One region of the Actinacidiphila polyblastidii genome, then DNA from elsewhere that is predicted to be linked to it. Evidence: riboswitches for the same ligand, from Rfam matches in the RefSeq annotation. Region 1 holds a riboswitch; the other holds the start of a gene.
The links. A riboswitch is a leader RNA that binds a small molecule or an ion and turns the genes downstream of it on or off. The one in region 1 is predicted to bind glycine.

Region 1 (5,974 bases):
ACGACGGAAGGGTGCAGGACCTGTCCCCGGACGGGGTCCGCGGGGCGCTGTCCGCGCTGGACCGCGCGCGCCGCGCGAGCGGTCCGCTGCCGGACCCGCACGACGAGGCCCACCTGCGGGTGTTCGAGGAGTCGATGCGCGTCCAGTACGGTGATCTCGAACTGCACCGGCGTGATCCGTATCCGCATCTGTCCAATCTCGAACTCGCTTGCTACGACCGGGAGTACGCCTCCCGCAAGGAGCGGGCCGCGGCCCGCCGCGCCCACCTGTCGCAGTGGCCGGAGGCGGTCGAGGGCTCACTGGCCTCACTGGACTCGGTGAACGCACCCGTCGCCACGGCGCTGCTCGGCGCCGCCCACGGGCTGGCGGCGGACCTCGACCCGGAGCGGGACCGCATCGAGTCCGAGGCGCTGCGCGCGCACGCCCGGCTGATCGCGCACCTGGAGCGGGCCGCCCGCGAGGGGGACCCCGACCCGCGGCTCGGCGGCGCGGCGCTGGCCGCGCTGATGGGCTCCCAGGAGGGCGTCCGGGTGGATCTGTCCGGGCTCGCGGAGCAGGCGGAGCGCGAACGGGTGCGGCTGTCCGAGCTGCTCGCCGACTCCTGCCGGATGCTGGACCCGGGCCGCCCGGTGGACGAGCTGATCCCCGAACTGCTGGCCGACCATCCGGACGCCGACGGGGTGATCGCCGAGGCCGCCCGGCTCACCGACGAGGTCATCGACTTCAGCCGGGCCAGGGGGCTGGTCCCGCACCTGGACGGCGAGTGCCTGGTGGGCCCGGCGCCGCCGTCGCGCCGCTGGTCGATGGCGATGATGAACTGGGCCGCCCCGGGCGAGCGGGACAGCGTGTCCTGGTACCACGTCACCCCGCCGGAGCCGGACTGGCCGCGCCACGAGCAGGAGGAGTGGCTGACCGTCTTCAGCCGTACGAGCCTGCCGTCGATCACGGTGCACGAGGTCGCGCCCGGCCACTTCGCGCACGGCCGGGCGCTGCGCAGGGCCTCCGGGCGGGTGCGCCGGGAGCTGCACAGCCTCGCCTTCGCGGAGGGCTGGGCGCACTACGTCGAGGAGGTCTGCCTCGACGAGGGGTTCCGGGCCCGCGACCCGCGGTTCGCGATCGGGGTCGCGCTGGAGGCGCTGGTCCGGGTGACCCGGCTGACCTGCGCGATCGGGCTGCACACCGGGTCGATGGAGTTCGACGACGCCACCCGGCTGTTCATGCGCGACGCGCACCTCGCGCGGGCCAGCGCGGTCTCCGAGGCCCGCCGCGGCACCTTCGACGCCGCCTACGGCCGGTACACCTGGGGCAAGTTGGAGATCCTCCGGCTGCGCGAGAAGGCGCGGCGCGCCTGGGGCGCCCAGTTCACGCTGCCCCGCTTCCACGCCGCGCTGCTCTCGCTCGGCAGCCCCCCGCTGGGCCTGATCGACGCCGCGCTGGACGCCGCGCCCGAACGGCGGCCCGAACAGCGTCCGGAACGGCGTCCCGGACGCCGGGACCAACGGCGGGACCAGCGGCGGGACTGACGTGCGGTCAGTGCGCTAGCGCGGGCCCCACGCGGAGCTGCCGGCGTGCGCCTGGCGGTCGAAGAACGCGGGGGCGTTCGCCCGCATCCACAGCGCCACCGGGTCGTAGGGGTCGCCCAGCGCCACGGTGGAGACGGCGAGCCCGTCGGGCACGCCCGCCACCGCCTGCTGCATCATCAGGCGGACCGCCTCGACCGCCTGCGGCGCGCCGTCGTAGACCTCGACGCCGATCGCCAGGTACGGCTCGCCGAGCGCGGGCTGCACCCAGGCGTTGCGCAGCGCCCGCACCGCGGGGGTGGCGTGCGCGGCCTGGGCGAGCAGCGCGTAGAACTGCGGGAGCTGCAGGGACGGTTCGGCGATCTGCAGCGGGCCGGCCGGCAGCACGTCGAGGCCGACGGCGATCCTGCGCAGGTCCGCCCACGGGATGCCGACGCCGCCGCCCGCCGCGTGCGGATTGAGCCACAGGCCGCACCGGTCGGGGTAGAGGGTCAGCGCGATGTCCCGCCCGGAGACCACCTCGTGGTCCCTGGTCCAGCCGCTCGCGGCCAGCTCGCGCGGCGAGCTGACGCACGGCGCGTACGGGTGCCCGCCGATCTGCATGCTGCCGTACTGGGCGTCGGGCGCGCCCGACCTGCCGTGCCACAGCAGCATCCACACCTGGCCCTCGGCGAGCGACACGAGCAGGTTCTCGTATGCGTCGAACCGGCCGGGCGCCACCTGGTGCAGCATCCGCTCCACCTGGCCGGCCGCCGCCGCGCCGCCTTGCGCACCCGCGATCACCTGGGACCGCCCTTTCCCCTCGTCCGCCGATTCCGCTTGGTTCGTCCGACGCCATCAAATCAGTTCGAGTGTTCCCGGTGGAACGCGTCTCGACTCAAGCCGCGCCGCCTATATGGCGCGTATACAGCGCGTATACGGGCCGCCACCGGCCCGGCCGGTCGGGCCCGGTCGTCCGCGGTCGTCCGCGGTCGTGCCCGGACCGCCGCGGTCGGCGGCGGTCGTGGCCGGTCCGGTCGTGGCCCCGCTGCCGCCGCCAGGACCGCCGTCCCTGCCGCCGCCGCTCGCGCCGGACGCGTCAGTCCCGGGCGAAGAACGGCGCGACGGCCTCCAGCATCCAGTCCGCCACCGGGTCCTGTGCCACGTCGAGCAGGATCAGGTGGACCTGCCAGGGCAGCGGCGCCGCGCCCAGCGCCCGGCCGAGGCCGTCCAGCGCGGCCGCCCGGTCCTCCTCCTGCCAGCGGTCCAGCTCGACGCCGACGAAGAGGGCCGGCGGCTCCTCCTCGACCGACGCCAGCGCCCGGCGCGCGGTGAGCACGACCGGCGTGACCGCGAACTCGGCGGCCGCGGCGGCCAGGAAGTCCACCGGCTCCTCCTCGTGGCCCGGCTCCCACAGCCGCACCCGCGCCCCGGGGGTGGGCGCGGCGCCGGACGGGGACCGGTCGGCGCGGCACAGTTCGGCGACCGCGGCCGGCGGCAGCGGGACGCCCACCGCCCCGCCGGGGTTGACCGCGATGCCCACCGCGGGAGGCAGCCCGCGGGCGAACTCGTGCACCGGCGCGACCGCGCAGGACATCCCGTCGGCGGCCTGCCGGAACTGCTGCTCCGAGCTGAACACCGGCACGTAGGGGGCGCCTTCGAGCTCCATGGTGGGCAGGTCGAAGCCGGGCGCCCCGCCGCCGTTCGGCAGCGGCACCCAGATCCGGGAGCGGCCGAGCACCTCCAGCAGCCTGGGCCCGGCGGCGGGGTTGCCGACGCTCGCCGAGAGGACTTCCTCCAGCTCGTTGGCCGGCCATATGTACGGTGCCGGATTCTCCATGTCCACCCTTGTCCGCCCATGTGCCGCCGTTGCCCGGGAAACCCTAGCGGCTCCTGCCGTCACTCCGACCCGGGCGTGCAATGATGGTCGGCACAACTTGCATACCGGCCGTTGGAGGCCGCGCGGGAGAGTTCCGGTTCCTCTCAGGAGGGCCGGGCGCCGAAGGAGCAAGTCCTCCCTTGAATCTCTCAGGCACAGATACCGCGCGGACGAGGCAGATCTGAAAAGCGGAGGGCGCCCCACCGGGCTCCCTCCCACCCAAGGTGCAAGCCGGGCCCCGCGCGGGGTCACGGTGAACCTCTCAGGTTCCGATGACAGATGGGGAGGCCGCTGTGGCCTCGTTTCCGTACCGTCCTCACCTGGGAGCCCGTTTCCGATGAGCGAACCCCGCCGTACCGCGCTCGACGCGCTGCACCGCGCCCTGGGCGCGACCATGACCGACTTCGCGGGCTGGGACATGCCGCTGCGGTACACCAGCGAGCGCGAGGAGCACCAGGCGGTCCGCACCCGCGCCGGCCTCTTCGACCTCTCGCACATGGGCGAGATCACCGTGACCGGACCGCAGGCCGGGGAGCTGCTCGATCACGCGCTGGTCGGCCACCTGTCGGCGCTCGCCCCGGGCCGGGCCCGCTACACGATGATCTGCGCGGCCGACGGCGGCATCCTGGACGACCTGATCGTCTACCGGCTCGCCGACCGGGAGTACATGATCGTCGCCAACGCCTCCAACGCGCAGACCGTGCTCGACGCGGTGACCGAGCGGGCGGCCGGCTTCGACGCGGCGGTCCGCGACGACCGGGACGCGTACGCGCTGCTCGCCGTCCAGGGCCCGCAGTCCCCCGGCATCCTGAAGTCGCTCACCGACGCGGACCTCGACGGGCTCAAGTACTACGCGGGGCTGCCCGCCACCGTCGCCGGTGCGGACGCGCTGATCGCCCGCACCGGCTACACCGGCGAGGACGGCTTCGAGCTGTTCGTGGCGCCCGGCGACGCCGAGCGGCTGTGGCAGGAGCTGACGGCGGCCGGCGCCGGCGCCGGGCTGGTGCCGTGCGGGCTGTCCTGCCGGGACACGCTGCGCCTGGAGGCCGGGATGCCGCTGTACGGGCACGAGCTGACCACCGCGCTGACGCCCTTCGACGCGGGGCTCGGCCGGGTGGTGAAGTTCGACAAGCCCGGCGACTTCGTCGGCCGCGACGCGCTCGACGCCGCGGCTCGCAAGGCGGACGCGACCCCGCCGCGCCGGCTGGTCGGCCTGGTCGCGCACGGCCGCCGGGTGCCGCGGGCCGGCTACCCGGTCACCGACGGCTCCGGCGCGGTGATCGGCGAGGTCACCTCCGGCGCGCCCTCCCCCACCCTCGGCGTGCCGATCGCCATGGCGTACGTGGACGCGCCGCACGCGGCGCCCGGCAGCGCGGGGGTCGCGGTCGACATCCGCGGCGCCCAGGAGCCGCACGACGTGGTCGCGCTGCCGTTCTACAAGCGCGAGCGCTGACGGTCCCGCTCCGTCACCGCGCGCGGCCGCCGCGCGCGCCGCACCGCATGCCCCCTCCGACTTCCCGCGACTTCCGCACCCCTCCGACTCCGCCCGTCCTCGCGCCGCGCGCGGGGACCGTCATCCATCCGGGAGAATTCCGTCATGAGCATCAATCCTGAGCAGCTGCGCTACAGCAAGGAACACGAGTGGGTCTCCGCCGCCGCGGACGGGGTGTCGGCCGTGGGGATCACCTCGCACGCCGCCGACGCGCTCGGCGACGTCGTCTTCGTCCAGCTCCCCGAGGCGGGCGCGACGGTCACCGCCGGCGAGACCTGCGGCGAGCTGGAGTCCACCAAGTCGGTCAGCGACCTGTACTCGCCGGTGTCCGGTGAGGTCACCGAGGTCAACCAGGACGTCGTCGACGACCCGGCGCTGGTCAACTCCGCGCCCTTCGAGGGCGGCTGGCTCTTCAAGGTGCGGGTGTCGGGCGACGACGCGGAGCTGCTGTCCGCGGCCGAGTACGACGCGTTCATCGCGGGCTGAGGAGACCTGACGCACATGTCGCTGCTGAACCAGTCCCTGCACGAGTTCGACCCGGACGTCGCCGCCGCGGTCGACGCCGAGCTGCACCGCCAGCAGTCCACCCTGGAGATGATCGCCTCGGAGAACTTCGCGCCGGTCGCGGTGCTGGAGGCCCAGGGCTCGGTGCTGACCAACAAGTACGCCGAGGGCTACCCGGGCCGCCGCTACTACGGCGGCTGCGAGCACGTCGACGTGATCGAGCAGCTGGCGATCGACCGGGTGAAGGAGCTGTTCGGCGCCGAGGCGGCGAACGTCCAGCCGCACTCGGGCGCGCAGGCGAACGCCGCCGCGATGTTCGCCCTGATCAAGCCCGGGGACACCATCCTGGGCCTGGACCTGGCGCACGGCGGTCACCTGACCCACGGGATGAAGATCAACTTCTCCGGCAAGCTGTACAAGGTCGCCGCCTACCACGTCGACGCCGAGACCAACCGGGTCGACATGGCCGAGGTCGAGCGGCTGGCCAAGGAGCACCGGCCGCAGCTGATCGTGGCGGGCTGGTCGGCGTACCCGCGGCAGCTGGACTTCGCGGCGTTCCGCCGGATCGCCGACGAGGTCGGCGCGTACCTGATGGTCGAC
Region 2 (5,974 bases), on a different contig from region 1:
CCGGACGAGCAGGAGGACGAGGTGGAGAAGTTCCGCGAGTTCCTTGACCAGATCTCGCCCGAGGACTTCGGCACCAGCAACCAGTGACCCGTCCGGCGCCGCCGACCGGCGCCGTTGTGGAGCAAGGGTGCTCCTGCGTACGGGCATTCGGGTAGTCGTTCCCGGGGCTGAGTCCGACCAAACCACTCGTGGGGTGAATTTCACTCGGCGTGCCGAGTGTGGCGATCGTTGACGCACCCCTGGCGACTGCCTACCGTCGAGTTGGAAAGTCTCGTGGCACATGCGCGTGGCTACGGGATGTGAAGGGACGGAGGGCGGCGGCGTGAGAAACACCGGCGACGGTTCGGCGCCCGGCGGTCCGTTTGCGACGCAGGGGGCCCTGGCCCGTGCGACCCCCGGCGAGGGGGGCGGCCCGGCCGCGCAGACTCCGCCCGAGCAGATCGGCTACCGCGGCCCCACCGCGTGCGCCGCGACCGGCATCACGTACCGCCAGCTCGACTACTGGGCGCGCACCGGCCTGGTGGAGCCCAGCGTCCGGCCCGCGTACGGCTCGGGCAGCCAGCGGCTCTACAGCTTCCGCGACGTGGTCGTCCTGAAGATCGTCAAGCGGCTGCTGGACACCGGCGTGGCGCTGCAGAACATCAGGACCGCGGTCCAGCACCTGCGCTCGGTCGGGCCCTCGGAGCTGGCCAGGATGACCCTGATGAGCGACGGCGCGACGGTCTACGAGTGCACCTCGCCCGACGAGGTCGTCGAACTCCTCCAGGGCGGCCAGGGCATCTTCGGCATCGCGGTCGGCGTGGTCTGGCGGGACGTGGAGAGCGCCCTGTCCCAGATGCACGGCGAGCGCGTGGACACCGGCGAGACGCTGGTCGGCCACAACCCCTCCGACGAGCTGGCCAGGCGCCGCCACCGGGCCGTCTGAGCCGCGGGCGGCGTCCCACGCCGCCGCCGGTGCGATCCCGCCGCTGCCGTGCACCCCGCCGCGCCGTACACCCGTACGGTGAATGTCGGCGGTGTGCGGGACGATCGGGGATGTGAGAAGTGCGCCGACCATCCTGCATCTCGACATGGACGCGTTCTTCGCCGCGGTCGAGCAGGCGTCGAAGCCGAGCCTGCGGGGCAAGCCCGTCGTCGTCGGGGGGATCGGCAACCGCGGCGTGGTGTCGACCGCGTCCTACGAGGCGCGCGTGCACGGCGTGCACTCCGCCATGGCCATCGCGCACGCCCGCCGGCTCTGCCCGAACGCGGCGTACCTCTACCCGCGCTTCGGCATCTACCGGCAGATCAGCGAGATCGTGATGGCGCTGCTGGCCGAGGTCTCACCGCTGATGGAGCCGCTCAGTCTCGACGAGGCGTTCCTGGACCTGGAGGCGGGCGCTGCCGCCACCGGCAGCCCGGCCGGGCCCAGAGAGGTCGCCGAGGGCCTGCGGGCGCGTATCAGGGCCGACACCGGGCTCACCGCGTCGGTCGGCCTGGCCGGCTCGAAGCTGCTCGCCAAGATCGCCTCGGAGCAGGCCAAGCCGGACGGCCTGCTGGTGGTCGAGCCGGGCACCGAGCGGGCGCTGCTGGACCCGATGCCGGTGCGCACCCTGTGGGGCGTCGGCCCGGCCACCGCGGAGCATCTGCGCAGGGCCGGCATCACCACCGTCGCCGAGATCAGCGGGGCCGGCGAGGCGGAGCTGGTCAGACTGCTCGGCAAGTCGCACGGCGCCGGGCTCTACGCGATGGCGGCGGGTCTGGACAACCGCCCGGTGGTCGCCGACCGGGACGTGAAGTCGGTGTCGGTCGAGGACACCTTCGACCACGACCTCACCGACCGCGCCCACGTCCGCCACGAGATCGACCGGCTCGCCGACCGCTGCGTGCAGCGGCTGCGCGGCGCGGGCCGCTCCGGCCGGACGGTGGTGGTGAAGGTGCGGCGCTACGACTTCTCCACGCTGACCCGCTCCGAGACGCTGCGCGCCCCCACCGACGACCCCTCCGTGGTCCGCGAGACCGCCCGCCGGCTGATCGAGGCGGTCGACATCACCGGCGGCCTGCGGCTGCTGGGCGTGGGCGTGACGGGCCTGGCCGACTTCACCCAGGAGGACCTGTTCGCGCAGCGCGCGGCGGAGCGGGAGCCCGGTGAGTCCGATGCGGCGGAGCTGCCGTCCAGCCCGCCCCCGCCGCCCGCGCGGTCCGACCGCTGGCTGTCCGGCCAGGACGTGGTGCACGAGGAGTACGGCCCCGGCTGGGTGCAGGGCAGCGGGGTCGGGCGGGTCACGGTCCGCTTCGAGGTGCCGACGGACACCCTGCCCGGCCGGGTGCGCACCTTCGCCGTCGAGGACCCGGCGCTCACCCACGGCGAGCCGCTGCCGCTCGTCGCGCTGCGCGACACGCCCCTGCCGACGCCGCAGCAGCCGCGGCCGACGCCGGGCGCGGCCGGGGACGCGACGCCCGAGCCAGAGCCGCCGGCCGTCGCTCAGTCCTCGCCAGGCCGCGCGCCGAAGTCCCGCTCGGGCGCCGGCACCGGCTCCGGTCCTGAGCGCGGCACGTCCATCCCGTAGTGGTGGTACAGCTGCAGCTCCTGCTCGGGGGACAGGTGGCGGCCCACGCCGAAGTCCGGGGCGTCCTTGATGAGCGACTTCTTGAACGGCACCTCCAGCCGGCCGTCCACCAGCGCGCTGGGCTCCAGCGGCACGAACGCGTCCCGGGTGAACAGCCCGGTACGCACCGCCGCCCATTCGGGGGTGCCGGTCGCGTCGTCGAGGTACACCTCGTCCACCGTGCCGATCCTGGTCCCGTCGCGGTCGAAGGCGCGGCGCCCGATCAGGCTGCGCGGATCGATGTCGGTCTGCACGGTCCCTCCAACTCACGGCGAATGCTGCTGGACACCACCCAAAGCCACATTACGGGCGCTGTCGACCGCGGATCGGCCGGGCGCGCGACCCGCCAGGCGGCCTCGGCCTGCCCGGCGTCGTCGCTGGTACGCTGAGGGTGGCTGCAAACCCCATGCGGGAGAGTCCTTCGCACGCACCGTCAAGGGCGTGACGAAGGCGCCGAAGGAGCAATCCCTCCCCGGAATCTCTCAGGCATCCGTACCGCACGGGCGAGGTCACTCTGGAAAGCAGGGCCTGCTCCGGAAGCGCCGCCGCCTCCGGAACGCGTCCTCACCGACGGTGAAAGCCGCCCCGGCAGGGGCGGTGAAGCTCTCAGGTTCTGATGACAGAGGGGGAGGCCGTACGGGTGCCCGCACCGCGCACCCCCGAAGGTCGTGACAGACCAGGAGGCCGCCGCAGATGACTGACCGCCGCATCCCCCTCGCCGAGCTGGAAGCCGGAGTGCCCTTCGCACGCCGCCACATCGGGCCCGACGCCGAGGCGCAGGCGAAGATGCTCGCCCAGGTCGGCTACGGCTCGCTGGACGAGCTGACCGACGCGGCCGTGCCCGCGGCCATAAAGAGCGCCGAGGCGCTCGGCCTGCCCGCGGCGGTGACCGAGGCCGAGGTGCTCGCCGAGCTGCGCGCCCTGGCCGGCCGCAACCAGGTGCTGGCCCCGATGATCGGCCTCGGCTACTACGGCACCTTCACGCCGCCGGTGATCCTGCGCAACGTCATGGAGAACCCGTCCTGGTACACGGCCTACACGCCGTACCAGCCGGAGATCTCGCAGGGCCGGCTGGAGGCGCTGATCAACTTCCAGACGGTGGTCGCCGACCTCACCGGGCTGCCCACCTCCGGCGCCTCGCTGCTGGACGAGAGCACCGCCGCGGCCGAGGCGATGGCGCTGTCCCGGCGGGTCGGCAAGGTCAAGGAGGGCGTCTTCCTGGTCGACGCCGACACCTTCCCGCAGACCCTGGCGGTGCTCAGGACCCGCGCGGAGCCGACCGGCGTCGAGATCGTCGTCGCCGACCTGGCCGACGGCATCCCGGCCGAGGCCGCCGAGCGCGGCGTCTTCGGCGTGCTGCTGCAGTACCCCGGCGCCTCGGGGGCGGTACGGGACCTGCGGCCGATCGTGGCGCGGGCGCACGAGCTGGGCGCGGTCGTCACGGTGGCCGCCGACCTGCTGGCGCTGACGCTGCTCGCCTCGCCCGGTGCCCTCGGCGCGGACATCGCGGTCGGCACCACGCAGCGGTTCGGCGTGCCCATGGGCTTCGGCGGCCCGCACGCCGGCTACATGGCGGTGCGCGAGTCCTACGCGCGCAACCTGCCCGGCCGGCTCGTGGGGGTCTCGGTGGACGCGGACGGCGACAAGGCGTACCGCCTGGCGCTCCAGACCCGCGAGCAGCACATCCGCCGGGAGAAGGCCACCAGCAACATCTGCACCGCGCAGGTGCTGCTCGCCGTGATGGCGGGCATGTACGCCGTCTACCACGGCCCCGACGGGCTGGCCGGCATCGCCCGCCGCACCCACCGCTACGCCGCGGTGCTCGCCGCGGGCCTGCGGGCCGGCGGCGTCGAGATCGAGCACGACGCCTTCTTCGACACCCTCACCGCCCGGGTGCCCGGCCGCGCCGCCGAGGTCGTGGCCGCCGCCCGCGCGGCCGGCGTCAACCTGCGCCTCACCGACGCCGACCGGGTCGGCGTGGCCTGCGACGAGACCACCGACCGCGCCCAGCTGGCCGCCGTGCTCGCCGCTTTCGGCGCGCCCGCCGCCGACCTCGACGCGCTGGACGCGCGGACCGCCGACACGCTGCCCGCCGCGCTGGTCCGCACCGAGCCCTACCTGACCCACCCGGTCTTCCACCAGTACCGCAGCGAGACCGCGATGCTCCGCTACCTGCGCCGCCTCGCCGACCGCGACTACGCGCTGGACCGCGGCATGATCCCGCTGGGCTCCTGCACGATGAAGCTCAACGCCACCACCGAGATGGAGCCGGTCACCTGGCCCGAGTTCGGCGCGCTGCACCCGTTCGCGCCGATCGAGCAGGCCGCGGGCTACCTGGAGCTGATCCACGGCCTGGAGGACCAGCTCGCCGAGGTCACCGGCTACGACCGGGTCAGCCTTCAGCCGAACGCCGGGTCCCAGGGCGAGCTGGCCGGACTGCTCGCGGTCCGCGCCTACCACCGCGCCAACGGCGACACCGGACGCACGGTGTGCCTCATCCCGTCCTCCGCGCACGGCACCAACGCCGCCAGCGCGGTGATGGCCGGCATGAAGGTCGTCGTGGTGAAGACCGGCGAGAACGGCGACGTGGACGTCGAGGACCTGCACGCGAAGATCGACCGGCACCGGGACGAGCTGGCCGTGCTGATGGTCACCTACCCCTCGACCCACGGCGTCTTCGAGGACAACATCACCGACGTCTGCGCGGCCGTGCACGACGCCGGCGGCCAGGTGTACGTCGACGGCGCGAACCTCAACGCGCTGGTCGGCCTCGCCCGGCCGGGCCGGTTCGGCGCGGACGTCTCCCACCTGAACCTGCACAAGACCTTCTGCATCCCGCACGGCGGCGGCGGTCCCGGCGTCGGCCCGGTCGCGGTCCGCGCCCACCTGGCCCCGTACCTGCCGAACCACCCGCTGCAGCCCGGCGCGGGCCCGGCGACCGGCGTGGGACCCGTCTCCGGCGCGCCCTGGGGCTCGGCGGGCATCCTGCCGATCTCCTGGACGTATGTGCGGCTGATGGGCGGCGAGGGCCTGAAGCGGGCGACCCAGATCGCGGTGCTCGGCGCGAACTACGTCGCCAAGCGCCTGGAACCGCACTTCCCGGTGCTCTACACCGGCCCCGGCGGCCTGGTCGCGCACGAGTGCATCATCGACCTGCGTCCGCTGACCAGGGAGACCGGCGTCAGCGTCGACGACATCGCCAAGCGGCTGATCGACTACGGCTTCCACGCGCCGACCATGTCGTTCCCGGTGGCGGGCACCCTGATGATCGAGCCGACCGAGAGCGAGGACCTCGCCGAGCTGGACCGCTTCTGCGACGCCATGATCGCGATCCGCGGCGAGGTCGAGCGGGTCGGCGCGGGGGACTGGCCGGCCGACGACAACCC

Region 2: it holds a riboswitch for glycine, as region 1 does, so the genes downstream of both, gcvP (aminomethyl-transferring glycine dehydrogenase) here and gcvT (glycine cleavage system aminomethyltransferase GcvT) in region 1, are expected to answer to the same signal.

Annotation. Positions count from the first base shown of each region.
Region 1 covers NZ_JAZEWV010000001.1:524,155-530,128, reverse strand. Annotated here, with positions in the region: gene V2S66_RS02130 (DUF885 family protein) at 1-1,523, shown strand, start outside; gene V2S66_RS02125 (enhanced serine sensitivity protein SseB C-terminal domain-containing protein) at 1,539-2,303, opposite strand; gene V2S66_RS02120 (enhanced serine sensitivity protein SseB) at 2,599-3,339, opposite strand; glycine riboswitch at 3,453-3,553, shown strand; glycine riboswitch at 3,554-3,667, shown strand; gene gcvT (glycine cleavage system aminomethyltransferase GcvT) at 3,716-4,831, shown strand; gene gcvH (glycine cleavage system protein GcvH) at 4,976-5,356, shown strand; gene glyA (serine hydroxymethyltransferase) at 5,372-5,974, shown strand, end outside.
Region 2 covers NZ_JAZEWV010000045.1:7,713-13,686, forward strand. Annotated here, with positions in the region: gene V2S66_RS31000 (bifunctional nuclease family protein) at 1-87, shown strand, start outside; gene V2S66_RS31005 (MerR family transcriptional regulator) at 323-925, shown strand; gene V2S66_RS31010 (DNA polymerase IV) at 1,038-2,549, shown strand; gene V2S66_RS31015 (PRC-barrel domain-containing protein) at 2,465-2,842, opposite strand; glycine riboswitch at 2,988-3,096, shown strand; glycine riboswitch at 3,097-3,221, shown strand; gene gcvP (aminomethyl-transferring glycine dehydrogenase) at 3,282-5,974, shown strand, end outside.